DNA from 4 places in the Parageobacillus sp. VR-IP genome. Region 3 is predicted to be linked to each of the others. Evidence: predicted binding sites of a transcription regulator. Region 3 holds the regulator's gene; each other region holds the start of a gene.

What was found. The regulator Rex, encoded in region 3, represses fermentation and respiration genes when NADH is low (regulators of the CRP and FNR family bind a similar motif). The targets are predictions, from matches to a motif close to TTGTGAAATATTTCACAA.
Region 1: a site for Rex is predicted at 1,004-1,021, ahead of HT574_RS09935 (cytochrome ubiquinol oxidase subunit I). Genes of this name have one in related genera too.
Region 2: a site for Rex is predicted at 2,847-2,864, ahead of HT574_RS17225 (DUF3147 family protein). Genes of this name have one in related genera too.
Region 4: a site for Rex is predicted at 4,909-4,926, ahead of HT574_RS09490 (hemerythrin domain-containing protein). Genes of this name have one in related genera too.

What each region holds. Positions count from the first base shown of each region.
Region 1 is NZ_JABVYQ010000003.1:378,716-386,319, reverse strand. Features, by position in the region: gene HT574_RS09935 (cytochrome ubiquinol oxidase subunit I) at 1-926, opposite strand, end outside; gene HT574_RS09930 (MoeA family protein) at 1,383-1,817, opposite strand; gene HT574_RS09925 (molybdopterin-binding domain-containing protein) at 1,860-2,036, opposite strand; gene HT574_RS09920 (nucleotidyltransferase family protein) at 2,123-2,734, opposite strand; gene HT574_RS20345 (XdhC family protein) at 2,999-4,048, opposite strand; partial or broken gene HT574_RS09910 (transposase) at 4,516-5,397, shown strand; gene HT574_RS19910 (zinc ribbon domain-containing protein) at 5,790-5,975, shown strand; gene HT574_RS09900 (ABC1 kinase family protein) at 6,253-7,604, opposite strand, start outside.
Region 2 is NZ_JABVYQ010000009.1:13,482-21,085, forward strand. Features, by position in the region: gene HT574_RS17210 (NCS1 family nucleobase:cation symporter-1) at 1-294, opposite strand, end outside; gene HT574_RS17215 (hypothetical protein) at 1,139-1,498, opposite strand; gene HT574_RS17220 (DUF3147 family protein) at 2,034-2,402, opposite strand; gene HT574_RS17225 (DUF3147 family protein) at 2,421-2,783, opposite strand; gene HT574_RS17230 (phosphomannomutase/phosphoglucomutase) at 3,217-4,641, opposite strand; gene HT574_RS17235 (glycoside hydrolase family protein) at 4,592-5,728, opposite strand; gene HT574_RS17240 (glycosyltransferase family 4 protein) at 5,709-6,926, opposite strand; gene HT574_RS17245 (nucleotidyltransferase family protein) at 6,923-7,604, opposite strand, start outside.
Region 3 is NZ_JABVYQ010000016.1:1,946-9,549, reverse strand. Features, by position in the region: gene groL (chaperonin GroEL) at 1-303, opposite strand, end outside; gene groES (co-chaperone GroES) at 387-671, opposite strand; gene HT574_RS19400 (CPBP family intramembrane glutamic endopeptidase) at 947-1,681, shown strand; gene HT574_RS19395 (YdiK family protein) at 1,685-1,879, shown strand; gene tatC (twin-arginine translocase subunit TatC) at 1,882-2,628, opposite strand; gene HT574_RS19385 (twin-arginine translocase TatA/TatE family subunit) at 2,649-2,801, opposite strand; gene HT574_RS19380 (redox-sensing transcriptional repressor Rex) at 2,818-3,456, opposite strand; gene moaC (cyclic pyranopterin monophosphate synthase MoaC) at 3,446-3,967, opposite strand; gene HT574_RS19370 (ABC-F family ATP-binding cassette domain-containing protein) at 4,087-6,033, shown strand; gene tsaD (tRNA (adenosine(37)-N6)-threonylcarbamoyltransferase complex transferase subunit TsaD) at 6,345-7,358, opposite strand; gene rimI (ribosomal protein S18-alanine N-acetyltransferase) at 7,355-7,604, opposite strand, start outside.
Region 4 is NZ_JABVYQ010000003.1:295,288-302,891, forward strand. Features, by position in the region: gene HT574_RS09470 (hypothetical protein) at 80-325, shown strand; gene HT574_RS09475 (uroporphyrinogen-III synthase) at 443-1,249, shown strand; gene HT574_RS09480 (2-oxoacid:acceptor oxidoreductase family protein) at 1,544-2,569, shown strand; gene HT574_RS09485 (thiamine pyrophosphate-dependent enzyme) at 2,557-4,851, shown strand; gene HT574_RS09490 (hemerythrin domain-containing protein) at 4,984-5,517, shown strand; gene narI (respiratory nitrate reductase subunit gamma) at 5,652-6,356, opposite strand; gene narJ (nitrate reductase molybdenum cofactor assembly chaperone) at 6,359-6,907, opposite strand; gene narH (nitrate reductase subunit beta) at 6,928-7,604, opposite strand, start outside.

The sequences.
Region 1 (7,604 bases), on a different contig from region 3:
GCTTGGAGAGTTTTCATTCCTTTTAAACTGCCTTCAAATTTAGAATAAGATAAATAGCTTAATGCATAAGGAATATTTAGTTCAAACTTGTTTTCTTGATTCTTTGTATCAATCCAGGCAAATGCTGACCATGGCGCAGGATCGGGCGTATCTTCCCAAATGCCCTCTGCAGCTGCCATCTTCATCGGCTGCGTTTTTACAAGATACTGCGCTTGGGCATGTCCGCTGAAGGCTGCGCCCAAACTGCCGAGTAAACCAATGATTAAAGCAATATTCATGGATTTCTTGTAAAATTCAACATGTTTCTTTTTTAATAGGTTATAGGCACTTACACCAGCAATGAAGAACGCTCCGGTACATAATGCACCTGTGATGACATGCGGAAACTCCACCCACAATTGTCCATTCGTTATCAGCGCAAGAAAATCAACCATTTCTGCCCTGCCATTTCTAATTTCATAACCAACAGGCACTTGCATGAAGGAGTTTGCTGTTAAAATCCAAAAACCGGAAAGCATAGTTCCAATCGATACAAGCCAAATGCTTGCCAAGTGCACCTTTTTAGGCAATCGATCCCAGCCAAAAATCCAAAGGCCGATAAATGTGGATTCCATAAAAAAGGCAAGCAATGCTTCAATGGCGAGGGGTGCCCCGAAGACGTCACCGACAAATCTAGAATAATCCGACCAGTTCATCCCAAATTGGAATTCTTGAATAATTCCTGTTACAACCCCTACGGCAAAGTTAATCAGGAACAAATGTCCCCAGAATTTCGCCATTTTTTTATAAATCTCATTTTTCTTCACTACGTATAACGTTTGCATCAAAGCGATAATAAATGCTAGGCCAATGGTAAGCGGCACAAAGAAGAAGTGGTAGATTGTAGTCAAAGCGAATTGTATCCTTGCCAACATTACTGGATCCATGGCATTTCCTCCTTTAAGTATTCCCCAGAATTTGACCTGTGTTGACATCATGTTCATATTTTCACAAAGATGGCTATATGTTCAAAACTTCACATAACTATGCACCTTAACCTATGGTATTTTCTCTTTTAGGAATTTCATCAGAACACGGCCTGGGGTGATATCATATTCATAAATTCATAAAATTAAACATTATTAACATGGTAAATGTGAAAATCGCACAAAAAAACAGTCACCTTCTGAGCGGCGAAAACAGCTTTATTGAATGAGAAACTTACTAATACTATTTACTAATACTATAACAAAAAAACGATTATAAACTCTTTGATAGTTTGACAAATATGTTACAAAATTACGTCGAAATTCGTAAAAGATCTTACTGCATGTAAGATCATGTTCACCATGTTTAGATTAATATGAAAAAAACAACGCCCTTAGAGACGTTGTTTTCCTTTCTTATATATTTTCATTGGGTGTCGTCTCCTTTTTAACCACCGTATACGTTTGACCATTCTTTTCCATCTGTTCCGTCAATTCAATGAGGACGACAGAGTCGGCACCTTCTGGCATCATCGCGCCGGTCATAATGCGCGTAGCCGTATTCGCTGTCAGTTTCTTGGTCGGAACTGCACCGCATGGGATCGATTCAATAACTTGCAGAGTAACTGGCCGTTCGTCGGAGGCCCCTTTTGTATCAGTCGACCGGACGGCAAACCCGTCCATCATCGACCGGCGAAAGTGGGGAAAGTCGTGCGTCGCTACCACATTTTCACCGAGGTATCGGCCAATGCTGTCCGTCAGCTTCACTTTTTCTGTACCAAGTGGGCGAATCCATGGTTCAAGACGTTTTTGTGCATCCCAAATGTCAACAATTTCTCGCTGAAATCTCATCTTTCGTCTTCTTCTTTCTGCTAAACTTAAGAAAGGCATGCCCTAATGAACGTCCTTCCCTTTTATAAGGGCAAGTGCGTGGGGAAGGACAGGTTGAACGACAGCAAAACATTCTTGTACCCCTTTCGGATTTCCTGGAAAGTTTACAATTTTTGCCCCTGTTTTCCGCACCAAGTAGATGGGGCCGTTTACTTTGCTTTTGTCTGCAACTTTGCACATATCCTGAACCTCTACACGACTAAAATCGGCAACTTCTTATGTATTAGTTTGCCTTACTTGTCTGTTTAACCTTTGTACCTAGAAAACTAGTTAGGGCTGGCCGTACCTCGTTTGTATCTTTGCCACTCTTCTGGAGTGTCGATGTCTACCCCCCATAGTGGATTGTCAAAATCGACATATTTTAGTTCAGCTAAATGTTGTTGAATGACTTGTTGTGCACCCTGGTCTCCTTCAATACAAAGCAACTCCGGGAAAATTTCCGCATCAAACAAGACTGGATGACCAGGGGCAGATGCATAGCGGGGACGGATAATTTTGATATTTTTTGACTTTGCCATATCATATGTTTCCCTCAACCGCTTAACAACCGTAACAGGAATAAACGGTTGATCGGCCAAAAAAATAAATGTTGCTGAAACTTTATCCTGAATAGCTTTCACTCCGGCCTTTAACGAAGACGACAACCCTTCAGCAAAATTTGGATTGTGAATCACAATAGCCGGTAAATCACGGGTATGTTCCTTAAGTAACTCGGTCTGTTCGCCGCCCACTACGACAACTGGTCGGAGTCCTGAGTGTACAGCTGTTTCAACTGCATGTCGAAACAGGGGCTTTCCGTGCAAGTTAAGAAATTGTTTTGGTTGTCCCATTCGTTTAGACATGCCGGCAGCTAAAATAATAGCACCAATATCGTTCATACACTTTTCCCACCAATTAAATAGTATGTGAACTACCCACCACCTGCGCTTCGCTCAGAGGTGAGGGCTTCAAGCGACTGTATGTTTTCGCCGAACAATAAGCAACATAAAAGAACCCTTTTACGCTTCCTTTCGTTCCGAAGGTGTTCATTTTTCCACAATATTTGTCAATACGACATTAGCATGTTTGACGATGTTCAAAATGTAACATCTTGGAAGAAAGGATCATTTGGTAGGGCGCTGCAAGTAGAGGCGCCCCATCCTTCAAACATGAATTTTTTCTCTACCGTGCAGCGGCTGCCCCGGGCGAGCCGATCGCACTGCGAGTAACTCAGACACGATGGAAACAGCAACTTCTTCAACCGTTTCTGCACCCACATCCAGTCCAACTGGTGCATGAATCGGTGCACTGTTCATGTCGGCGCCAATATTCTGAAACATCTCCCGAGTACGTGACAAGGGACCAAGTATACCTATAAATTTTGGTTTTGCCTGCAGTGCTAGACGTAGTGCAGCTTCGTCTCGCATTTGCAAGTGATTCATGATTAGCCACCAGTTCCCCTCCAGTTGTGCTGGATCAACCTCGTCAGGTTCAGCTACCAGGTGTTGGGCCATAGGAAAGCGTTTGACTCCGTTAAATTCTTTGCGTGGATCGAGCACAGTTACACGGAATCCGCATTTGGCAGCGAGCTTCGCCACTGGAACGGCATCGTGACCTGCGCCGCAGATGATCAAATGTTCGTTTGGCCGCATCGTGTCAATGTAAAAACGTCGATTATCGACTATAGCTATCTCCGCTCTCGTACGATTTTCGACACGATCTATCAGCTTCCGCGCGACAGCTTCTGGCAGCTTGTCAATATCGCCGGCGATGGGATTTTTCTCGTCAAATACGACACGGATACCCGTTGGCAATTCAATAGCCAGTGAGATGGCACGATCTTGGGCGATGGCTTCCTGCACCGATCGCCAGAAAGGATCTTTAGAATGAATAGGAAAGATGGCGACTTCCATCGTTCCTTTGCAGCCAATCCCAAGAGACCATATTTCATTTTCACTGAGGTCATAATTTACGAGTCGAGGTTCGCCTTCTTCTATTGCTTTTTCCGCCCATCCATAAAGGTCCGATTCGAGGCAGCCCCCGCTGAGTGTACCAAACATTTTACCTGTTTCGGTCATCATCATTTTGGCACCCGGCAGGCGGTACGCGGAGCCTTGTACCTGGGTAATCGTCAATAGAGCAGTTTTTTCCCCTTTTGCCCAAGCTTGCTCAATGTGGGTAAACACATCACGCGCTTCATCGATACGTGACACAACTGATCCTCTCCTTCTTTTCTAGAGGCCAACTTAAAATTAAAAATTAGCATGTTCTATTTTTTCATGATGTGGTTCTAATATTGCAGGAGGTGAGCTCACTTCATAGTCGATGTTATACTGACAGGAAGAAGAGCCTTAGAGACAGGGCAATATATGGAGGCGTTTACTCAAAATTTTACCATAGCCCATAGTGTTTCAATTAATACCCTTGCCTCGAGCGATAGTCCTTATGTAATACTATGAAACATACTTCCACTCAGTGCCAAGTTAAGAACCAATTTGCTTGTTTACTAAATCAAGGCCTTAATACTCAAACTATCATTCTCTCAACAACCAGTAAGAAGCTAACTTATGTGGAACGTGTTGCAAAACGCATAACGAATGCATAAATGCACATAAAAAATCCACCACCTTGGAAATCATATACAGTGACCAAAACCAACTACCAAGGAGTGGACACTATCATGATTTCCAATTTGAACAGCGAACATGCATGGACTTATGAAATGGACCCAATTTTAGAAGTATTATTTCGGTATATCGACTCGCAATCATTGCCGGAAACACCGTATGTGACAGGAAGACCGTCGGTGTCGAAAAAATCGTTGTTGAAATGTTTCTTTTTGAAAACTTATTTTGCTATTGATTCCTTGCGAAAATTAGTGCGCATCCTGCAGCGTTTTCGCTGTTTCCAACGGGCTTGTGGACTTGATGAAGTCCCACATCTGTCTACGTTTTCCCGTGCGGCGAAGTGGTTTCGGGAACAGGGATTTCCTGTTTTTCATGCACAGCTGCTCCAAGATCTAGAAGTACGGTATCCCCAAATCGTGCTGATCGACAGCACGTCCCTTCGAAGCAGTCTTTACGATTCACAGGCAAAGTGGGGAGTGTCCACCCGATACCACTGGTTTAAAGGATATAAACTCCATCTCTGCACCACTGCCGAGGAAATCATTTTATCTCATGTGTTGACTACAGCGAATCGGAATGATGCGGCAGTGGCACCAGCATTGCTCGTTTCTTTAGGGCAATGGGAGATTGAGTTCGTGTTAGGGGATGCCTCGTATGACAGCGAAAAGGTTCGCCAAACAGCTGAGCAGTCAGGAATCCTATTCATTTCCCCTATCAACCGCCGCAATAGCGAGGAACGGAAAGATGCCTATGGCCGGGTTCTTCCTGTCTTGTTGAAAACGAGATTTGGCCAATGGCTGTTTGGGCTTCGCCGCGGGATTGAACGGGTATTTAACGAGTTAAAGAGCGATGGGGTGGAATAACCCCGATGGTATGGATTTCATCGATATGTACTGCATGTGTTATGTTGCATCCTTATGCATAACTTCAGTTTTGCAACACCATCAGGAGATATAATTGCATCGCATAGAGTTTTAAATATAGACCTTTCAATCTCTAAATGTTTACCTCCTTTCCAATTTCAAATTTTGTAACTTCGCTGTGTTGTTGATAAAAAATTATGTAGTTCTTGTTGAAGAGGTACATCTAGGGTGATTTTTGTAAATATTATGGTAACAATAATATTCAGAATTGTTAACTTCCATAAGGTAGTAATAAAAAACAGTGTTTATTCATTATTAGTTCTAAAATCTTCGACTCCGTCAAATTAGCAAAGTTATTTTAGTAGTTTAACGGCTGTGGGAAAACAAGAATGATTAGAGATGATGTGAATTTGTATGTTATATATCAACATTCTTCTTGATCTTTTTATCAGTTGAGAAAGTTTATGGAGTATAAAGCAGCGATCGTTGGCGTTCGGATGGTATTGGTTCCTCCGAAGAATACTTCCTGCAACTGTCCGATTTGCGAGCATGTTGCCAAAGAAAGCAGATCGTCAAGGGGTCAGTTTTGTTGTCGCGCTTGTGAGTACGCTCCCCCCTGCCAACAACGTGGCTGCGGAAAATATCCGTAGGGCTGCGGTCAACCATCCGAACGCGGCAGCCAATTAGCTAGCGGCAAGCTCACGGCTTAAGCCGTTGGGTAGTTGACATAGTCACGTCTCCTGATAAGAAAGAAGGCAAATAGGCCTCTTTCTTTCGAAAACGGCTCCCGGGAAAGGAAATGTACAAAAGTTAAACTCCTATTTTTTTAAATAGATGATTGACAAAGGTAGGCAGAACGCAAACTAAGAGGGACAGATCACTAAAGAATCCCCACTTTCATCGACGTTAGCTGGTAAGTGGGGATCATCAAAACCTTCCCGATCGAAAAATCGAATATAAAAGCCAGCAAAACATTAAGGTAGCGACGCAAAAGCCAATCTCGATCGCCGGGATTTTCCACAGCAATGTCGATTGTCTGCCCATCGACGAGCCGATGATGATGCCGACCATAATGATGCTGAAGGAAAGCAAAACGATGCTAAACGATAAGCGGTTGCTGATTTGGTCTAATTTTCTCAATAAAAACTCCAAGTCAGCGATGCCAATCTCCCAGCGCACTTTTCCTTGTTTCATCAGCCTCGTTAATTCTTTTACATTTTTCGGCAGATCCACGAGCAGTTCCCCATAATCAGAAAGGCGTTTCCATGCCATTTCCGCTACGTTTTTCGGCCGCATCCGCTCCTTTAGCAACTGGCGGCCAAACGGTTCAGCAATGTCGATCATGCTAAAGTCAGGATCCAGTTTTTCCACGACCCCTTCCATCGTCAACAGCGCCTTCCCTAACAACGTTAAATCGCTCGGGATGCGGATCGAGTGACGGAATGCAACATGAAGCAAATCCTGAACCGCTTCGCCGAGGCTGATTTGGCTCAACGGAATATGATAATATTTTTCCCGTAATTGCTCGATATCCTGACGCAGCTGTCTTATATCTACTTCATCCGGTACCAAGCCCATATCTCCGATCGCTTTCATGACACCATCGGTGCTTTGACGCATCAAAGCGATAATGAAGGACGATAAGTGATATTTCATTTCTGGAGTGATTCGCCCTACCATGCCAAAATCAATGAAGGCAATTACGTCACCTGGCAAAGCCAACACATTTCCCGGATGGGGATCGCCATGAAAAAATCCTGCCATGAAAATTTGCTGGAACATTCCCTTTGCCAGCCGCTTCGCCAGAGTTTTTAAGTTATAGCCGTGTTGTTTCAGCCACTCTAGTTCTCCTAGTTTGATACCTTCCACATATTCCATCGTCAGCACTTTTTTTGTTGAATAGTCCCAAAACACTTTTGGCACATAAATAGCCGAATCGTTTTGAAACTGTTTGGAAAATTTCTCGGCGTTGCGCGCTTCTACGGTGTAATCGAGTTCTAGGCGAAGCGATTTCGATAGTTCGTCCAATATATCACGTATGCGATATTGCGCCGCCCACTCTAAGCGGCGTTCCGCGAGCACGGTCAAATCTTGAAGAATTTCCAAATCCGTTTCAATGATCGCGGCGATATGCGGACGCTGGATTTTCACCGCCACCTTTTCGCCGGAATGAAGGACCGCCCGATGAACTTGTCCGATGGAGGCAGCGGCAAGCGGAGCTTCCTCAAAAGACTGAAAAATATGGTCTAGCTCCCCTCCCAACTCCTCCTCGATAATGC
Region 2 (7,604 bases), on a different contig from region 3:
TCCGGCATGTGAATTTAATAAAATGGGGATGAGGACAATCACATTGCCGAGAAAAATAGTTCCAACTGCCTGCCACCAGTTCATGCCTAGAGCAATCATACCACTGGCCATAGTATAGGAAGGAATGCATAAACACATACCGATCCACAAAGTAGCAAAGTTTAGGCCTCTCCATGAATGTTCCTTCAGTGTTGTCGGTCGCAAATCATCATTCCACAACTCACTTCCACTCAATCTTTTAGCCACTTCTTCTGTTAGGGTTACAATACCATTTTGTTCAATCTGCGTTTTCATCAAAACCCCCCTTTTTTTAAATCATTTGAAGTCTCATGTATGTTTCGGGATGACGATCTCGATTAAGTTCCGTGCATCGCATACTTCTTGAATGACTTGCTGATTGATTGCTTCAATGGTAACTTCGTCTTGATCACGGCTCTTAATAGCCATGATGTTACCACGTAGGTCTGTTAAACAGGATTGTCCGTAAAACTTCGCCATGTTTCAAGAAGCTTCTACTCCAACTCGATTCGTAAAAACAATATTAACATCCGTTTGCTTTTTCATGATTGCGAGGCTTGTTCCGCGCAGAAATAAGGGCCAAAAATATTTCTTGCAAACGCACAACTTAGACACCTGATTTTTTTACTTTACGTCAATCCTTTGACTTTATGCACCTCAATCGCTTCATCCCCGCGAACATCGTATGATGAATGAACTTAGTTTTCACTTTGTCGCCCATATTCATTTCACCCCTATTACTTGATTTTTTAAGATCAAGAATATTTCTGGCTTCTTCCATATCCTTCTTGCCCTACAAATGTCTTATTCTGAATAATACAGGTTCCACGCGAAAGGACAGTGATGACTTCTCTCCGTACTTTCATTCCCTCAACTGGATTGTAATCTACACCCATATAAGTGGGGCTCTTACAGAAATCGTTCTTTTTATTGATGGATTAAAAAGAACTAGGACAGCATCTGTGCCAACAGTAGTTTCATTTTTAGTTAGAATATTCTGAATAATTAAGTTGCCTTTGTAGTTATGATATCAACGGGCTGATTTAGGCTCAACCTTCCAGCAACAACCGCTTCCGGAGTATATAAAGTAGGATGGCGATTTTCAATCAATGGCTACCGTTTAGAATTTTAGCAAAATCCCACTCCCAATTTCTTTCTGATCCCTGAAGTGGAAGGAATACATATCTGAACTGCCAGTTTGTAAATTCCCGTTTTTCATACGGTTCCACAGTACATCTTTGTGCCATTCCCTCAAAGCATTGATGGCCATACATACTTTGGCATCTTCAAAAACAGATTTTGCTAATGCGCCCCGATCGGGCATGAGGTATTGGCGGCACATCGCTTCCTTGTTTCCGAGCTTCAGCAATCGGACTTGACAGATACGTGAGAACAATATAGGGAGGGGTGCCCTGCCCGCCAGAGCAGTTAATGCAATGACTCTGCCTGCCGGTTTTTTGGAGAAAGTGCTGGGCGACAAACACTATTCTCACTATTTAAACCAATACAGGCCAATTGCTCGATTCATTCCTGGAACCTCTTTCACTTCATCGATGCCTCAGTTTAGCCATTTTGGTACATTTCCTTTATTAGATCGATTCTTTGGTGTTATGAATACTAAAACTTATATATTATTGTATATAATCAAATAACCCCATTCATTGGACAAAATGTAAAATTATTTATATCGTTTGTTATATGTTTTGTATATTTGCTGGAGAACCGACATGGCATCTCAAATGACAGATCTAGGATGCATTCCGTACAATCAATCAATGAATTTCGGCTTTGATATCTGCACAACTTCTAATGGATACTAAAAATCAGGATGTATACTGAATATATCCTGATTTCTGAATACGACAGTTTTGGAGGAACCCTTATCATTCGATTTTTTGAAAAGAACGTTTTTTGGAAGGCGTTAATTTTTCATGACACAAAAAAAGCCCAGCATGTTCGTATCATGCCAGGCTTCTATCTTCGCTGCTCATGATTTTTGTTCTGCCGCCTCTTTATCATTGTTCCGATTTTGATATATTTTTATGATCTCGCATGTATACAAGGAATGACGAACTTGCAAGCCATGCAATTAGACCAAAAATAAAACTTACCCACCAATTGTGTGTAAGTTGTAAGGAAAATAATACCATTAATACACAAATCAAACAACCGATCATTCCGTAAACAGATCCTTGCGCTGTTTTTGCCGCTTCTTTAGATCCATACTTCATGCCAACCATCATCACGGCAACGACCATAACAGCTGGGAATGCCGCAAAAATTCCTCCAATTACTTCCCATGGCAACAGTTTTGCCGTTACATAACTTAGTACAACTGCAGAGCCACCAAATAAAAAGCGGAAAAATAAATCACGTCCATCCATAACGATCACCTTAATAACTTAGAAATATGTTGAAATAAAAGCATAAACAATAGAAACAAGAAACCATCCAGCTAGCGATTGTGTAAGCCCGCGTTTCCAACCTTTTCTCGTACAAAGATAAACGACCGCTATTGCACACATAATATTTATGAACATCCCAACAATAGCCCCTTGGGATAAAACAATCGACTTTTCCACTAACTCGCTGCCTTTTGCATCTAACCGAAGTGTCAATAACGCCGCGAAAAATACAGCGGGAAATGCCGCGAAAATTCCTCCCATTTTTGATCCTAATTTTCTTGAAACGATGGTAGAAGCAACGACCGCTCCTCCACCTAATAAAAATCGAATAATGATTCCACTAACCGATAATATCCCCAAGATGGATCCTTCCTTTCTGTGATGTACAATCCAACATGATGAATATTATTTTTATATATTTATTCGTGATGATTTTCACGTATATATTGTAAACGATGCTAGCCTAAAAACTTATGAACTTTTATTTAATTTTTTGATTGTAACGCTTACACTTCCAAATCTATGACAAATATTTGAACAAAACTTAATGGTTTCAAAGTCTTTTCTTACTTTCAACCATGACGCTCATTATTTTTATTTTTATATAATTTACAGTAAACCTATTTAGCCATCTTCTGAACAACAAAAGTATAGCAACTTATGATGGAAACATTTTTGGTTTGCCTCCTCAATTATAACTACCAAGAAAACAAAACAGCGCTGACCCGAACAGCATGGACCGTTCAGGTCGGCGCCGATACGAATTGCGATCCGACTTCAATCGCGATCTGCATCACCACGGGATGGTCAAGTTAAGCGGCGGCTCGCCGAGTACGTCAGCCAGCTGCTGCTTGATATCGGCTAATGCCTCCGGTGACGTGGCTTCGGCTCGCAGAACAAGGATAGGCTGCGTATTCGACGGACGCACCAACCCCCAACCGTCTCTGAACTGGATGCGGGCACCGTCCACGTCTACGACCTTGTTAATGCTCGCAAACCGCTGTTTGACCGCGGCGATGGCTTCCGCCTTCTGCTCTTCCGGACAAGGCACACGCGTCTCCGGAGTGGCGTGATATCGAGGCACGTCGGCAAACAACTGCGACAGCTTGCGGTCATCGTTGGAGAGAATGCGCAACAGCCGCCCCGCCGCGTACAGGGCATCATCATAGCCGTAGAACTCGTCATTAAAGAACAGATGTCCGGACATTTCTCCTGCAAACGGAATCTCTGGCCGGCTGCGCAGCGTCGCCTTGATGTGTGAATGGCCAGTGCGATGGAAGAACGGTTTGCCACCAAGCCGTTTGATTTCTTCAACCAACGCCTGAGAACACTTGACCTCAACCGGCGCTTCAGCTCCCGGATAGCGGCGAAGAATCTCGCGCCAGAATAAAATCATCAGTTGGTCGCCCCAAAGAATGTTTCCTTCCTCATCGACAACACCCAGCCGGTCACCGTCGCCATCAAATGCCACACCGAGATCCGCCTTTTCCCGTCGCACCACGTCAATTAAATCCTTCAGATTTTCCGGCACCACCGGATCCGGATGGTGATTAGGGAATGTCGGGTCGGATTCGCAATACAAAGGTATGACCTCGCACCCCCATGCCTCCAAGGCTTTCGGTGCAATCGTCGAAGCGGTCCCATTGCCGCAATCAACCACTACCTTGAGCTTGCGCGCACCCAACTGGATCTTGTCTTGCAGCATTTGCAGATAGGCCGGCTCGATGTCAAGCGCCTCCACATATCCTTCCTTCCACGAGTCGCTGCGGTTGATCCCTTGTGAGCGGAGAATCCGTTCCATCGTCCGCCGCAGTTCCTGGATGCGCTCGCCATAAATAGTAGTTTTATTCATCGCAATCTTAAAACCGTTTTCATCGCCCGGATTATGGCTGGCAGTGACGATGATGCCGCACGGCACATTGGTGTACTCAAGGCTGTAGTAGAACATCGGAGTCGTCACCTGACCGATGTCGATCACCCGGCATGACGCCTGGCTAAGCCCTGCAATCAGTGCACGGTGTAATGCCGGCGAAGAGATGCGGTTGTCATGGCCAACCACCACCTTCTGCTCACCGGCTTGCCGGACCATTTCTGCAAACGCCGCTCCTAACAAGTAGGCAAAATTCTCGTCCAGTTCCTCTCCTGCGCGCCCGCGAATGTCATACTCCTTAAACACGTGCGGCGGCAGAACGGATTGTTTTGCCATCGAAAAGCTCATCGAGAACCACCTCCAATTGCAAGGATTGTGCCATGGCTTCCGTCAATAGATAGGAAAGTGTCGACTCAGCGCCCCGGTTCAGATTCGGCCCGTCCGGGGTAAGGCCGTCACAGCAACTCCCGTCGCTCGGATCGGCGAGGGGGATGCCGAGGTCGTTGTCCCCGTAAAACCAATCGCGACAGCGGCGAACGACTTCTCGGTACGCGTCGTCTTCCAACACCCGATAGGCCTCGCGCGCAGCCAAAGCCAATTTCATCACGTCAATGGGCTGTTGGTCCCAGTCCGCACGCCGATGGCCGTCACACCAACCGTGATTGCCGATGGGACGGATGACACCGTCGCGGCCGCTCATCTTATCCACTAGGAAGTCGAGGCTCTCTTTGGCTACTTTTAGCGTCTTTGCTCGTTCGTGGTACCGATAGGCCACAAACAGCGCCCACGGCAATAGCCCATTGGCGTAGGTGATTTGCGGCTCAAACCACCGCCAGTCATCAGTCCTGTGCATGCGGTAAGCATCGAGCAAGCTCTGCTCGAACACGTCCGCTAGATTTATAAGGTCGGCCTCGGCCACACCGGAAGGCAAATCCGATCCGTCTCTGTGCTTAGACAACAGCAGGCAGCAAGTTGCGAGACCCCAGGCCTGGCCGCGCAAAAACTGCAACTCGCCGCTGGCCGAAAGCGCCCGGCGCAGGATCTCGGCGACCACGCGACGCCGGGCAGCGTCTTCGAGATTCAAGTACGCCGCTGCCGCCGCCCATAGGGAGCGGCCCAGACAGTCATCCGAGCGCGACTCCGATTCCGGCATCCGGTTAAAATAAAAGTTGTTCTGAAACCAGCCGTCCTCCCTTTGCGCCCAAAGCAAGAAGGCCAAGTACCGATCCAGCAGCTGGTATAGTCTTCGTCGTTCCACGGACTCATCGTCTCTAAGCAGATCCAACCACTCCATGCACGCCCAGATGGCGCGCGCGTTGTCATCGGTCGAGTAACCTTCTTGCCTGCGCGGGATGCGCCCGAGGCAATGCTCGAGCAACCCCGTGTCGTCAGTCATGCGTTCCAGATGATCGAACTTAACGACTGACGGGGACAATAGGCTTCACCTCTCCTTCACTCCGCTCTGCAGCCTTTGCATCATCGTCCGTTTCGCTGCAGAGCTTCGCAAACAGTTTCAGGTATTGTTCGCCAACGTGTGGCCAGTGCGTCGCTGCACCGATCTGTCTGACCTTCTCCTCCCATTGCCGCATAGTTGCTTCATCCGCTAACAGCCGCCGCAGTTGCCGTTCCCAAGCGGCAGTGTCGCCATACGGCAACAACAGTTCCTCACATCCGCGCAGCAGGTCACGGGCATGTTCATATGGCGTCGAGAGAACCGGACGACCCACGCCAACCGCATAGGCCAAGGTGCCGCTGGTAATTTGCTGCATTCCCGGATATGGGGTGACGTAAAGATCACACGCTGTCAAGTAGTCGATCAGTTCCTCCTCGCTGAAATAGCGATCAATCATCCGTACGTTCGCCTCCAGCCCAAGGCGACGGATCATCTCCTTTAACTCCTCGCGGTAGGCTTCCCCTTCGCGCTTTTTCACTTCAGGGTGTGTCTGTCCTGCAATGACGTATAGAGTCTCTGGCACTTCGCGGACCACTCCCGGCAAGGCAGTGATCACCGACTCGATGCCTTTGCCGCGACTGAGCAATCCAAAGGTGAACATGACCTTGCGCCCCTCGAATCCCAGGCGGCGGCGGAGGAGATCCCGATCCTCGCCACTCGGCTCCGGTGCACCATGCGGAATGTAGAAGATTTTACGCTCCGGCAAGTTAAACGCTCTGGTCAGATACGAAATCGCCTGACGATTCATAACCACGATAGCGTCGCTCGCATCAGCGATTTGTTGCTGAATACGGCGATAAGGCGGTTGAGGATCGGCAAAGATGGTGTGAAACGTCGTGACGAGCGGCTTCTTCAGGGCATGGACGAAGTCGAGTATGTATTCACCCGCTTCGCCTCCGAAAATGCCAAACTCGTGCTGCAGGACCACCACCGAGACATCGCTGCGGTTGACCTGTTCCGCCATCTGCGTGTAAGCCGCACGGTCCTGCGCCGGTAAAGGCCAGAACTTCGGATCGTTTCGATAGGCCGAATCGCCATCGGTTTCGTTATAGAGTACAATCACCGGATCAACATCGCGCCGTTCGCCCGCGATGCGCACGCTGTTGAGAAGATGCTCGGTGAATGTGGCGATGCCGCAACGACGCGGTGGAAATGTACTGACGTATGCGATCCGCTTCATGCCTGCATCACCTCTTTCGGTTGGTTGATAATGGAATTATTGAATACCTCGCCGGCAGGCGCCACGGTCCGATACCCGAAAATGCTGTTGCTGAGACGGCTGCCCTCACGCACGACTGAACGATCCCAAAGGATAGAGTGCGAACAATGCACTCGAGCACCGATGCGGCAGTTATCACCAATCACCGCGTATGGACCAATCACCGCCTGGTCTCCTATCTTCACATTGTTCCCAATCAACACTGGCGGCACCAAGAGGGAACCGGAACCGAATTCGACGTTTTCCCCTGTCCAAACACCAGGCTGAACCTGACGCCCTTGCATGGAAAGAGGAAAACGTCGGTCGAGCACATCCCAATGAACCTGGCGGTAACGGGCCGGAGTCCCCATGTCGCGCCAATAGCCTTGGCTTACCATACCATATACGCCGGCGCTTTCCTGAATCAGACGCGGGAACGTTTCACGCTCAATAGAGACCTCACGTTGCGCCGGGATATAACGCATGACTTCCGGTTCTAGTATGTACAAACCGGCGTTGATCCGATTTGACGGCGCCTCCTCAGGGCGAGGCTTCTCAATAAAACGCAAGATCCGTCCGGCATCATCCTGTTCGACTACTCCGTATGAAGAAGGGTCTTCTACTTCTGTCAGCGCAATAGAGGCGATTCCACCATGCTGG
Region 3 (7,604 bases):
TTCACGGATCATTGCTTGCGCTAAAACTGTTGCCGTTGTTGTACCGTCCCCAGCAACATCATTCGTTTTGCTTGCAACTTCCGCAACAAGTTTCGCCCCCATGTTTTCAAATGGGTCTTCTAATTCGATTTCTTTCGCGATTGTTACACCGTCGTTTGTAATTAATGGCGAACCAAATTTTTTCTCTAATACGACGTTACGGCCTTTTGGTCCTAATGTTACTTTTACCGCATCTGCTAGTTTGTCCACACCGCGTAACATCGCGCGACGAGCTTCTTCGCTGAATTTAATTTCTTTTGCCATACCCCGTTACCTCCTTATAAAATGGAATCGTTAAGTATTTTAGTTAAGTATTTTGTACATATCTATGTTATAAATGCTGTATATTAGCCAATAACAGCCAAAATGTCGCTTTCACGCAAGATTAAATATTCCTTGCCGTCATATTTTACTTCTGTTCCAGCATATTTCGAGAAAATAACGCGATCGCCAACTTCTACTTCCGGAGCTACACGCTCACCGCTGTCAAGCACACGTCCTTTGCCAACAGCAACTACTTTGCCTTCTTGTGGTTTTTCTTTCGCAGTGTCTGGCAATACGATACCGCTTGCAGTTTTTTCTTCCGTTTCAATCACTTCAATGACAACGCGATCACCTAATGGCTTTAACACGGAAAACAACCTCCTTAACAATAATTTTCGCCGTTCTTATTAGCACTCATCTTAATCGAGTGCTAACACACTTATAATATTAATGAACTTCTCCTTTTTTTGCAAGTAGGAAATAAAAAAAATAACCGCTTTTCTTTACTCCTTCTATACCCTTTTCAAGTATTTCACATTTCCATGATCGATAAACGGCGGCAATCAATTTTTTTATATTTTTGCAAAAGATGTGCTAAAATACGGGAAGTATCACTATTTTGTTGGCAAAGGGGTTAGTTTCCTTGAAACGACAATATTGGTATGTCATTATTACGTATATCATCATGCAACTGTCTGGTATTGTAGGAGTTCCGCTTTTGCGCTTTCTCGGCGTGGGAAAACATGTCGAAAATAAACTCGTTGCCGCAAAGCTCGCCTCTGGCTATTGGGCGGTCATTAGCTTTGCTATTGCGTTTTTTATTATTATCTTTTTCTTGCGTGAGGATATAAAACAACGGCATACTCGTCATCGCGTTTCTTTGCCCGTCGCTTGGATGTGGGCGATCAGCGGCGTCTTTTTGTCGCTCTTTGCCCAAAGCCTTGCCGCTAATGTTGAATGGCGCTTGCTTGGTATCGAACCAGGCTCGGAAAACACAAAACGAATTGTTGAAATCATTCAAGTCACCCCTTTATTAATGGTCGTGACTTCCATTATCGGTCCGATTTTAGAAGAAATAATTTTTCGTAAAATTATTTTTGGAACGCTATATCAAAAATACAACTTCTTCATTTCCGCGCTAGTTAGTTCGCTTTTATTCGCCATCGTCCATATGGAACTTGAACACCTGCTCTTGTACGCAGCAATGGGATTTACGTTTGCCTTTCTTTATGCGAAAACGGGACGCATTTTCGTTCCGATTTTCGCCCATGTTACCATGAATACGTTCGTGGTCGTCATACAAACATTGTTTGCTGATGAAATTGAAAAAATAATGCGGCAGACAGAGCAGATACAACTCATTATTGGGGGCTTTTAAACAATGAAAGGGACGCCATTACAATTTGGTTTTTTCTATTTTCTGATGGGAGTGCTATTTACTTACTTGTCCATTCAAAGTGCAAAAGATACGATTTGGAACTTTTTCACGATCTTCCTTGCCATCCTGGCTACGCTTGATTTTGGAGCAGCAATACGTCTATTCGCACTCCACTTTCGCAATAAACCTCCCGTTTGATTTCACGGGAGGTTTTCTTGTTCCTGTTGCGCCAATAGCACTTTGCGGTAAGCCATCTTAGAAATCCAAATGCTTGCCTCATATAAAATCGAAAGCGGAATCATCACGATGACTTGCGATAATACATCCGGCGGCGTAATGACCGCAGCTACAATCAGCAAGGCCAAATAAGCATATTTTCGTATTTTGATCAATAACATTGGTGTAATCAAACCAAGTCTTGTGAAAAACATCACTACTACCGGCAGCTGAAAGACAATGCCAAACGGCAAGATGAGCTGAAGCAAAAATTCAAAATATTCATTAATGCCGATGACTTGATGAATGCCCAGGCGTTCCGCCAAATTTTGCATAAAACGAACGACAAACGGAAATAAAACAAAATACGCAAAACTAACGCCAGCGAAAAAGAGAACAATCGAAATAGGGATATAACTTAAAGTGACCTTTCGCTCTTTTTCATACAATCCCGGACTGACAAACGCCCAAAGTTGATAAAGCAAAACCGGAGCAGTAAGAACAAAGGCAATGACAAAAGCAAACTGAAAATAAATTTTGATCGGATCTGTCAAACGAAACGCATTCATCGTCAATTCTTTTGCTTCATCCGTCCGCTGCAAATATAAAATGACCGGTTCTACAAAAAAGAAGCTTCCTATCAAAGCAATGCCAAAAAAAACAAGAACAATGATAAGCCGTTTTCGCAACTCTCCTAGGTGCTCATACACCGACATTTCTTTATCGTTCATATGTCAACCATCCTAACTCATCATTGGTCGGCTTTTTTTTCATCCTCATCGGCTAATCCTTTCGTCGCATCCTTAAATTCGCGGAGCGATTGACCGAGCGACTTGCCCAATTCTGGAAGTTTTTTTGTTCCAAACAATAATAAGATGACAAGCACGATTAATAAATATTTCACGTTTTATTCTCTCCTTTTATTCAAGCGGGTAGTTTTTCAAAAAATAAACGAGCGACTGCAATTCGACCGCTAAGTCAATATGATGGACGCGAATATGCTTGGGTACGTTCAAGCGCGCTGGTGTAAAATTTAAAATTCCTTTAATTCCTCTTTGGACAAGACGGTCGGTAATCCACTGAGCAACATGGGCTGGCACCGTTAAAATTGCTACTGGAATCCCCTCGTGAAGACGGTCTTCCAATTCATCCAAATGATAGACAGGCACCCCGCCGACTTCTGTACCGACTTTCCTTTCATCTACGTCAAATGCCATCACAATTTTCGTATTATTGTTTTTCGAAAAATTATAATTTAAAAATGCGGTGCCTAAGTTCCCGACTCCAAATAGTGCGACTTCCGTTACCTCATCTTGATCGAGCGTTTTCCGGAAAAATGACAGCAAATAGTTGACATTATATCCGTATCCCTTTTTGCCAAGCGCGCCAAAATAGGAAAAATCGCGGCGGATCGTCGCAGGATCGACTTTGACCGCCTCGCTCAGTTCGGCAGAAGAAACGCGTTGTTTCCCAGAAGCGTGTAAATTTTTTAAAAAACGATAATATAACGGCAAACGTTTGGCCGTTGCTTGCGGAATTTTTGGCTGTTCATTGCTCATTGATGAATCCCCCAGCACTTCTTTTTTCGCGTTGATAATGTCCTGACTTTCCACCTTTTTTCTCTACCAAATAGGTTGGGCCAATAACCATTCCTTTATCTAACGACTTACACATATCATATACTGTCAGCGCACATACAGAGGCTGCCGTTAGCGCTTCCATCTCCACCCCCGTGCTTCCCTTCGTTTTCACCGTTACGGTAATCAACAATTGATACAACGCTTTTTCTTCTTCGACATGCCAGGCAAACTGAATGTCGACACCTTTTAGCATAAGCGGATGGCACATTGGAATGAGATCGGCTGTTTTTTTCGCTGCCATAATACCTGCCACTTGCGCAACGGCAAGCACATCCCCTTTTTCGATCGTGTGGTTTGTCATTTTTTCATAAATTTCCTTATTTACTGTCACACTTGTTTGCGCGACCGCTATGCGAACCGTATCCTCTTTGTTCGTAATATCGACCATTTTTGCCCGGCCTTGTTCGTTGAAATGGGTAAATGATGACAACATAATCTCCTCCACTTATAAACTATACACTATTTTTCGTCATCTGTCTTTTATCGTTTTATTGCGATAAGAAAGTCACTTACGCTACACTATTATTGTCAAACGAGAGGTGAAAAACAATGATCATTTTACAAGTTAACCAACTGACAAAATATTTTGGCGCTGACCTTATTTTATCGAATATAAAATTAGAAATACAATCAAAAGACCGTATTGCTCTTGTTGGGAGAAACGGAGCCGGGAAATCGACCCTATTAAAGATCATTGCCGGTGAAATGTCTTACGATAGCGGGGAGATTATTAAACCAAAAGAAGTAACAATCGGCTATCTTGCCCAAGACAGCGGGCTTCACTCTTCGTTGTCGATTTGGGAAGAAATGATGACGGTATTCGCCCCGTTAAAGGTGATGGAGAAGCAATTGCGAGCGATGGAAATGCAAATGGGCGATCCCAATCTGCTTGCAGACGTTTCCCGTTATGAAAAACTATTAAAAGACTATGACGCGTTGCAAGAGCGCTATAAAGAACAAGGTGGTTACCAATACGAAGCTGATATTCGCTCCATTTTACACGGTTTGCAGTTTTCTAAGTACGATTATATGACGACTCCTGTCCAATCGCTAAGCGGCGGACAACGAACGCGGCTGGCGCTCGGAAAATTGCTGTTAATGAAGCCCGATTTGCTTATTTTGGACGAGCCGACCAACCATTTAGACCTCGAAACATTAACATGGTTGGAGCAATATTTACAAACGTATCCTGGCGCTATTTTAATTGTATCGCATGACCGCTATTTTCTCGACAAAGTAGTCACCCAAGTATACGAACTGTCACGTGCAACATTAAAGCGGTATAGCGGCAATTACAGCCGTTACCTGGAGCAACGGGCGGAGGAATACGAACGGGAACGAAAACTATATGAAAAACAGCAAGAAGAAATTGCAAAGCTGCAAGATTTTATTCAGCGCAATATTGCCCGCGCTTCGACAACCAAGCGCGCGCAAAGCAGAAGAAAACGGCTCGAAAAAATGGAAAGAATGGAGAAGCCGATCGGGGACGAAAAGGCTGCTTCGTTTTCCTTCGAAATCGAGCGGCAAAGCGGCAATGACGTGTTAATCGCTGAAGATGTCGCAGTGGGATACGATGCGGATCAGCTAATTTTTCGCAATGTCCGCTTTCGCATCACGCGCGGGGAAAGCGTCGCTTTGATTGGACCGAACGGAATCGGCAAATCCACGTTGCTAAAAGCGATTGTCAATAAACTCCCGCTACAAGCAGGGCATTTCCGCTACGGCTCGAACGTACAAATCGGCTACTATGACCAAAACCAGGCCGACTTGTCCTCAAATAAGCGCGTGCTCGATGAACTTTGGGATGAATTCCCTGACAAAACGGAAAAAGAAATCCGCACCGTGCTCGGAAACTTCTTATTCTCTGGGGATGATGTGCTAAAGCACGTATCGGAGCTAAGCGGCGGGGAAAAAGCAAGACTGGCGCTTGCCAAATTGATGATGCAAAAAGCGAACTTCCTTGTTTTAGACGAACCGACCAACCATCTTGATTTAGACAGCAAAGAGGTGCTCGAGAACGCCTTAATTGAATACCCTGGAACGATTTTATTCGTCTCTCATGACCGCTACTTTATCAATCGCATCGCCACGAAAATATACGAACTTTCTAGTGATGGAATTACCGAATATTTAGGTGACTATGACTACTATATCGCCAAAAAAGAAGAAATGCTGGAACTCGAACGTCTCGCTGCTGCGGAGCAGCGGCAAACCAATGCGAACCTTCCTGGTGGAGAATCAACGAAAAAATTGAATTATGAACAAGAAAAAGAAGCAAAAAAACTAGAGCGGCAGCGCAAGCGCCGCATTGAAGAAATCGAAGCGGAAATTGGCGAATTAGAACAACAAATTGCGCACGTGGAAGAACAATTATGCGATCCTGACATTTACCAAGATCATGAAAAAGTGCAACAGCTGACAAAAGAGAACGAGGAAATGAAACAAAAACTGGATCTATTATTAGTGGAATGGGAAGAACTTCATACACTGAAATAACAAAATACACAAACATCCACCCGTTATGAACAGGTGGATGTTTTTTTAGTTAATCACATACCCACAAACTTATCCCCAATTTTATTCCCGTTATTCAAGTTATTCACCGGTTTTTCCACATTATCCACAAAAAATAGGGGGGTTATGTAAAAAAAACTGTGATTATTTCTTCCCTGATATCATAGAGATTTTTCTATTTTTCCACAATATCCACAACTTGTGGATAAATATATGCACAACCTTTATTTTTTTAATAAAAAAACGGACTTCTTCCAAGAATAAATCCTGAAAAAAAGCCCGTATCATTCCCCTTATTCTAACTCCAGGCCTGGGTTTGCATTTAATGCCATATCCGCCCGTTTTCCTTGCATATACAATACGGTTCCGGCCGCCGCGATCATTGCCGCATTATCAGTGCATAATGATAACGGCGGTATCACCAGCTCAACGTTGTCTAATTTCGCCATTTGTTTTTGTAATTCTGTCCTTAATCCTCGATTAGCGGCGACCCCGCCTGCAAGCAACACTTGACGAACATGATATTCTTTTGCCGCCTGGATCGTTTTGGTCACCAGCACATCGATGACGCTGGCCTGAAAGCTGGCTGCCATATCTTTTGGATCTATTTCTTCACCGCGCTGTTTGGCGTTATGCAGCGTATTTAATACGGCCGATTTCAAACCGCTGAAGCTGAAATCATACGATCCTTCTTCGAGCCAGGCCCGTGGCAAATCGATTGTTGCCTTTCCTTCCTGGGCAAGACGGTCAATATGAGGCCCGCCCGGATAAGGAAGGTTTAACGCTCTCGCCACTTTATCATATGCTTCTCCTGCCGCGTCATCCCGCGTTTCGCCAATCACTTGAAACTTTCCATGTTTCTCCATATAGACGAGTTCCGTATGTCCACCAGAAACAACAAGAGACAACAACGGAAATTTCATCTCAGCAACAAGACGGTTGGCGTAAATATGTCCTGCGATATGATGAACGCCGACTAGAGGAATATTATAGGCAAATGATAACGCTTTTGCCGCGTTGACCCCGATTAACAGCGCACCGACTAATCCTGGGCCTTGTGTTACCGCAATCGCGCTTAACTGTGAAAAAGAAACACCCGCCTTATTCATCGCTTCTTCAATCACAAACGTAATCTGCTCGACATGATGGCGCGATGCGATTTCCGGCACGACGCCGCCGAATCGTTTATGACTTTCCATTTGCGAGGCGACGATATTGGATAAAATTTCTTTTCCGTTTTTCACTACTGCCGCTGCTGTTTCATCGCAGCTCGTTTCAATTCCAAGCACATATATGTCATGATTCATGATAAATTCACCCACATTACTAGCGCATCTTCTAAATTATCTGGATAATACTGTCTACGAATGCCACCATTGCGAAATCCTAATTTTCGATATAACGATTGGGCGACATGATTAGAAACACGAACTTCCAATGTCATCGTTACAGCCCCTAGCTGTTTGGCCGTTTCCATCAATTTGCGCATGAGCGCTTCTCCTAATTTTTTGCCGCGAAATTCCGGCAATACCGCTACATTCGTAATATGCGCC
Region 4 (7,604 bases), on a different contig from region 3:
TGATTTTTCTTCATTCCTTCTTCCGCCATTTGTTTTTATAATTGTAAGCAAATGATATATCAAGGGGGATTTTTTGATCATGCGGGAGTTGTATAAGCAATTAATAGTGTGGATTGAAGAAAAGCAGCCGGTCAAAATTAAAACAAGGCAAGGAGAGGCAACGTTTTTACCTGTCAAACTTTACAAAGATGCTCGGAAATTATTTGCCTATAACCGCAACATGAACTTGATCAACATCTCGTTAGATCATGTGGTTTCCATTGAGCCGACGCGCATTTACGGGTCGTTTGATCGAAGAGAAAAATATGCGGTGCATACCCGCTAGACAAGAAGGGAAAAGAGCGTGCTCCTAAAGGACCGCTTTTTTTTTTTAGTATTGCGTGGCAGAAAAGCAGTATTTTACAATAGAAGTATTAGTATCTAGGGAAGGAGAGGGGGAAAGATGCGTGGAAAACGCATTGCGTTATGTGCGTCGCGAAAGCTGGAAGAGATGTCGACGCTGATTGAAAAACAAGGCGGAATTGCGGTTGTGCGGCCGGCGCAAGGAACGGTATTTTTGAAAGAGAAAGAGCTAGAAGAGGAAATGCGCGCGGTAATGGCCGTGTGTCCAGACTGGTTTATTTTTACAACTGGTATCGGAGTAGAAAAGTTGCTGGAGACGGCAGAGAGAGGAAACATAAAAGAAGAATGGATGACCACCATACAAAAGGCGCACGTAGCGGCGCGCGGCTATAAAACGGTCGCGGCGCTGAAAAAAATCGGCATTTCTCCTATTGCTGTCAGCGATGATGGTACGACGAAAGGGTTGATTCGCTCATTGGCAGAATATACATTGGCGGGGAAACAGGTCGTAGTGCAATTGCATGGTGATACCGCTCCGACGCTTAAGCAATATCTAACCGAAAACGGCGCATCCTACAGCGAATTGCTTCCATACCGCCATGTGGCGCCAGATTCGAAAATATTGGAAACGCTGTATGAGGAAATCGTGCGTCGCGAAGTTGATGCCGTTTGTTTTACAGCGGCGATGCAAGTCCGCTTTTTATTTTCTTTTATAAAAGAGCAAAAAGATATCGATCTGTTCCGCCAAACGCTGAATGAGCATGTCGTTGCCTGTGCAGTCGGAAAAGTCACGCAAGAAGCGCTTCAAGAAGAAGGAATTACTAGAGTGATCGCTCCTGAACTAGAGCGGATGGGGGCAATGATTGTCACGTTATCGCAATATTTTGAACGACAGCTGCAGAGATAAAGCATTTTACTTCCGGTCTATGTATAAGATAACTGCTTTTATATAAACAACGCTTAAGGACACGGTTCCTTAAGCGTTTTTCTGTTTATTCTGTTATATTACAAATAAATATCTGTTATATAATTGGTGTGTTTGCTTATACCATGATGAATAAAAGGTTTTTAACAGATATTTTATATGTGTATCATTAATAAAAACTGAAATATTTGATTTTTGTCACACTTTTTTATGATTTTTTAGGTAAAATGAAATTGGGGATGTAAGTTGCTTTTTATTCATATTGGGAGGGATTGTATGCCTATTTTGCCAAAAACAAATGACTTAGGTTTTTTTGAAATACGCCTCGAGTCGATTGGAGGACTCGGCGCTAATCTGGCAGGAAAAATGCTTGCCGAGGCGGGAGTGCTAGGGCTTGGTTTAAATGGTTCCAACTTTTCCACATATGGTTCCGAAAAAAAAGGAACTCCGGTAAAAAGCTTTATTCGCTTCTGTGAGCCGGATGTAGAAATTCGGGCGCATAGTCCGATTGAACAACCGCATGTTATCGGGGTATTTCATGAAGCGCTTTATAAGACGGTGGATGTTGTAAGCGGTTTAATTCCTGATGGAATCGTTGTGGTGAACTCCACAAGGGATTTTGCCGATATTCGCCGTGATTTGCGTTTGAAATACGGAACGCTTGCTGTTGTAGATGCTCTTGGGATTGCTGTAGAAGAAAAAACAAAGGTAAATACTGCAATGCTCGGAGCGTTATTCCGCGTTTGCGATTTTCTTGATCCGGAGGCGATGAAAGAGGTTATCCGAAAAACGTTTTCCAAGAAATATCCGCATTTAGTAGAATCGAATATTCGTACGTTTGAACGCGGATACCGTGAAGTCCGTTTTCAAACCTATGTGGCGCCGGGAGATGCCCGCGGAAAAACGTTCACCCGCCCTGAACCGTTTTTAGGATATGAAACGCAAGAAATAGGCGGGGTTATTGTTGCCAATGGGAATAGTGTTTTCAAAAATTTAAGCGGATCACGCCAAGGATTTTTGCCGAGATGGGAAGCAGAAAAATGCATTCATTGCGTTGCTTGTGATAATGTTTGCCCAGATTTTTGCTTTGTCTGGGAGGAAGGTGTAGATAAAAAAGGAAGAAAACAGATGTTTTTAACAGGGATCGACTATCAATATTGCAAAGGCTGTTTAAAATGTGTGGAAGCATGTCCGACAGATGCGCTCATTGCGGAGCGGGAAGTGCTCGGCTTTGCCGAGCAAAACTCGGTAAAACATAAATTCCCGTTCACGGCAGGGGGGATGAACGAATGGCAATGTTAGAAGAAAAAACGGGAATGGCATCAAAGGCAGAACAAGAGACGGCATTTGCCTCGGGAAACGAAATGGCGGCGCTGGCAGCTGCGCAAATTAACTATCATATTATGGGCTATTTTCCCATTACTCCGTCGACGGAAATTGCCCAGTTGTTAGATCAAATGAAATTGCGGGGGGAACATAGTATTCAACTCATTCCAGCCGATGGAGAGCACGGTTCCGCCGGTATTTGCTACGGCGCGTCCATTATGGGGGCACGTGTGCTAAATGCTACAAGTGCAAATGGATTGATGTATATGCTCGAACAGCTGCCGGTACAGTCCGGAACGCGTTTTCCGATGGTGCTCAATTTAGTTACCCGTTCGATCAGCGGCCCACTGGACATTCATGGTGATCATTCCGATCTTTATTTTGCTTTAAATACCGGATGGGTGATTTTGCTCGCCCGTACTCCGCAAGCGGTGTACGATATGAATATTATGGCGCTGAAAATCGCCGAACATGCGGATGTGCGTTTGCCTGTCATTGTTGCGTATGATGGCTTCTTCACATCGCATCAAAAACGCAAAGTGCGTCATTTTAAAGATCGAAGCGTTGTACAATCCTTTATTGGCGAGCGACCGACCAATTTTCCGAACGCCGCTGATCCGAAAAAGCCGATTACGATCGGCGCCCATATGAACGGAGACGATTTAATCAATAATAATTATCAGCAATCCGAAGCATTATACCGCGCCCAAGAGGTGTTTAAGCAAGTAGCTCGAGAATACGCGGCGCTATCCGGCCGCGAATATCCGGTGCTCGATTTATATAGAATGGAAGATGCGGAAGTAGCATTATTTTTACTGAACTCAGCGGCGGAAACAGCAAAAGATGTGGTCGACAAACTGCGGGCAAAAGGAATTAAAGCCGGAGTGATCAGTCCAAATATGATTCGTCCATTCCCGGCGGAGGAAATCCGCAGCGCATTAAAACAAGTGAAAGCATTACTGATTGGGGAACGTGCGGATTCATACGGAGCGCATGGGCCGAATATGACACATGAAGTGAAATCAGCGTTACAAGAGGATAAAGAGAATAAAACCATTGTATTAAGCCGCGTGTTTGGCGTCGGCGGTAAGGACTTTTATGCAGAGGACGCAGAAGCGTTTTTCCAAATGGCCATAGAGGCAATGGAAAAAGGATATGCAAAAAAACCGTTTGATTATTTTGGACATGTGCCGGGACGTCCGGAAAAGCGGCAGACTCCGGTAATGGAGCCATTGCATGGCGATGCGTTTAAAACAGGATTAATTCAAGTCACTCCAGATGTAAAGACGAAGCGGCTAAAAGTGAAAATTCCGCCGCTAAGAGCGCTCACTGCGAAGCCGAAGCGGCTAGCTCCAGGTCATGGAGCCTGCCCAGGGTGCGGAATTTTCCCGGGGCTAGAGCTGTTTTTTAAAGGAATTGAAGGCGATATTGCCGTCTTGTTCCAAACAGGATGCGCTTATGTTGTATCGGCTGCCTACCCGTATAGCTCACATAAACAGACGATGGTCCATAATTTATTCCAAAATGGAGCAGCAACGTTGTCTGGAATGGTAGAAGCATTTTTCGAAATGAAACGCCGCGGAGAACTTCATGTTTCTGACGATGTGACATTTGTGATGGTTACAGGCGACGGCGGCATGGACATCGGAATGGGTTCCGCCATCGGAACCGCCCTGCGCAACCATAAATTAATCATTATCGAGTATGACAATGAAGGATATATGAACACCGGCTCGCAAATGTCCTATTCCACTCCGATGGGGCATATGACAAGCACGACGGGAGTCGGAAAAATGCAGCGCGGAAAGGCGTTCCATCATAAAGATACGCCGCAAATTATGGCGGCAACGAACATTCCTTACGTATTTACGGGAACAGAAGCGTTTCCGCAAGATTTAGTGAAAAAAGCGGCCAAAGCGCAATGGTATGCCCGGCATGAAGGAACGGTATACGGCAAGCTGCTGATTACATGTCCGTTGAACTGGAAATCAGAAGAACGATACGGCGAACAAATTTTGAAAGCAGCGGTAGAGTCTTGTTTCTTCCCACTATATGAAGTAGAACGCGGAAAAACGACCATTACGTACGATCCGGAAGAGAAAAATCGCCGCATTCCGTTAAGCGAATGGTTGAAATACATGGGAAAAACGAAGCATTTACTAAAAGAAGAAAACCGCGATCTTTTACTAGAATTAGAGCAAGAAGTAGAGCGCAGATGGCGCATGCTGAAAGCAAAGCATGAACATCCTTATTTATAAAGATGCGGAACAAATCACGCAGGAGGTTTTTCTTGCGTGATTGTTCTTTATCTTTGGGTGTGATATCGCTCACAACGTATTGTCGCAAAACAAGGTACAATCAGGACAAAGAAACAATAGGAGGGATGGATGATGCATTCATTTTGCCATATGAACGGACAAGGAGAAGTGAAGCTATGCGCAGGTCTAGAGCGTTTAAAAAAGGAACATGGGCCGTTGCGTGAACAAAAGCAGCGCCTGTTTGAACAGGCACAAGCAATCGTCAGTGACAAAGAAGGGCAAAACTGGAAGGAACGGTTGCTTGCGCTGCGAGAAAATGTACAGGCATTTGTGAATGAACTCGATCCGCACTCCCAGCGGGAAGAAGGAGTGCTGTTTCCGATGATGGCGCAGTATATTGGAAGAACATCCGGCCCGATTGCCGTCATGGAGTATGAACATGATCAGGCGAATCAGCGGCTCGCTTCCTTTTTAACAAAAACCGCGGAGCTTCCGGAAACGGTCGATTGCGAAAGTGCGATGGCGCTTGCCAATGAGGTGATCGACGCTTATCATATTTTAGCGGAACACTTTATGAAAGAAGAAAACGTGCTGTTTCCGATGGCCGAACGCCTGCTGTCCGACGAAGAAAAAGAAGAATTGGCGGAAAAAATAAGCCAAATATAAGAAAAAAACGGGATGTCTCCTTCTCAACAGGTGCATCCCATTTTTTACATGCGCACAAAGAAATCTCCCACCCCTGAAAGAAAGGGGTGGGAGAGATTATTATATGTGAAAGGGGGGATTCGGATATGTTTCGATCAATGAATATTATATGGCTGTTCTGCCTGTTTTGGTGTGCGTTTGCGGTAAACGACATAGCTTCGGCGTAAGTAGCGAAGCGGAAAGCTAAACACATGCACGAGCCGCGTAAATGGCCAGACAGCGAAAATGCCGAGAGCAGCCAAAATATGAATTTTAAACCAAACTGGCACGGTTTCCATGTAAGATGGATCGGGATGGAACAGAAGGACGCTCCGGAACCAAGGGCCGATCGTTGTTCGATAATCGAAACCACGCGAGTCGACGTTCAGCAGCGTCGACGACAGACCCGATGCGATGACTATCGCCAGGAACAAGAGGGCGATCCAGTCGCCGCGGCTGCTTGTAACCCGCACCCGTTTGATGGTCGCGCGCCGGCGGATCAGAATGAGAAGCCCAATAAGAGCGGCCAATCCCGCTGGAATACCACCGGCAAGGGCGATGAGATGGTATGTTTCTTCTGTTATGCCGAGCGTTGTGTACACCGATTCCGGAATCAAAATGCCCATGACGTGGCCAACGAATACAAACAAAATTCCCCAATGGAACATCAAGCTGCCAAGCCGCAATTGCTTCTTTTCCAATACTTCGCTCGATTTCGATGTCCAGCCGAATTGGTCGTATTGATAACGCCAAATATGGCCGCCAATAAAAATCGTTAACACAATATAAGGGAAAATCACCCAAAGAAATTGCTCCAACACGGTTACACACTTCCTTTCGGAGTCGGCGTCACGCCGAGTTCTGCAAATGCGAGAAAAATTGCGTCAAACACAGCGGCATAAGGGCTGCCGCCCGCAGCAAGCTGTTTCCGTATTTCATCGATATTATCGGCGTATGCGGCAAAGAGCGGCACGATGTGCTCCTGTTCGGCGTAAGCGGCGAACTCAAGCATGAGCGGCAAATAATCTGGGAGTTCCTGCTCAGTCGTATCAAATCCAGCCGCTTTATAGCGCTGTTTCAACTGCAATAGCTCGAGTCCGCGTTCGCGCTGTTCGCCTGTATTCATGTAGGTCACATATAAATTTGTTTTTTTGCCGAAATCGAATGTTTCGACATATTGCTCCATCCGTTTGCGGACAGGTACGGATTGGATGTCATGAATAAAAGCGCTCATTTTTTCGACGATGGCGTCGTTTGGGACGGCGCTGATTGCCTCGAGGCAATCAGCGAGAGAGTCCGCCCATTCTTCATCAGGATAAGACAATAAATGGGACGCGCATAAAAACACCGTTTGCATTTGTTCTTTATTCATGTTTCCTTACCTCACCTCCATTAAGAAAGCGTACCGCAGGCGCCTGGACCGCCGGCAAACGCCAATCCGCAGCTTCCTTGTTCGGCGTATAGTTCCGCGACTTCTTCGCGGTGGGAGGCAGGAATGACAAAGCGGTCATTGTATTTTGCGATGGCGAGCAAACGATACATGTCTTCGATATCTTGCTCGCTTAGCCCAAGTTCTTCAATGATGCGGACATCCGGCTGTTTGTTCGTTTGTTTTGCGCGCATATAGGAACGCATCGCCGCCATTTTTTTCAACGTAATGCGGATGTGTGTTTCGTCGCCGGCTGTCAGTAAGTTCGCCAAATATTCGATCGGGATGCGCATTTCGTCAATCGCCGGGAAAATGTCTTCTGCATTCGCTTTGCTTCCTTTTCCTTCAAACATGTTCATAATCGGGCTTAATGGCGGAATGTACCATACCATTGGCAATGTCCGGTATTCCGGATGAAGCGGAAGCGCGATTTTCCAGTCGACAATCATTTTGTAAATCGGCGAACGCTGCGCCGCTTCGATCCATTCATCCGGAATGCCTTCTTCTCTTGCTTTTGCGATTACTTCCGGGTCGTGTGGGTCAAGGAAAATGCCAAGCTGGGCATGGTATAGCTCTTTTTCGTCTTCTACGCTCGCCGCTTCCTTCACTTTGTCGGCATCGTAAAGCATGACGCCAATAT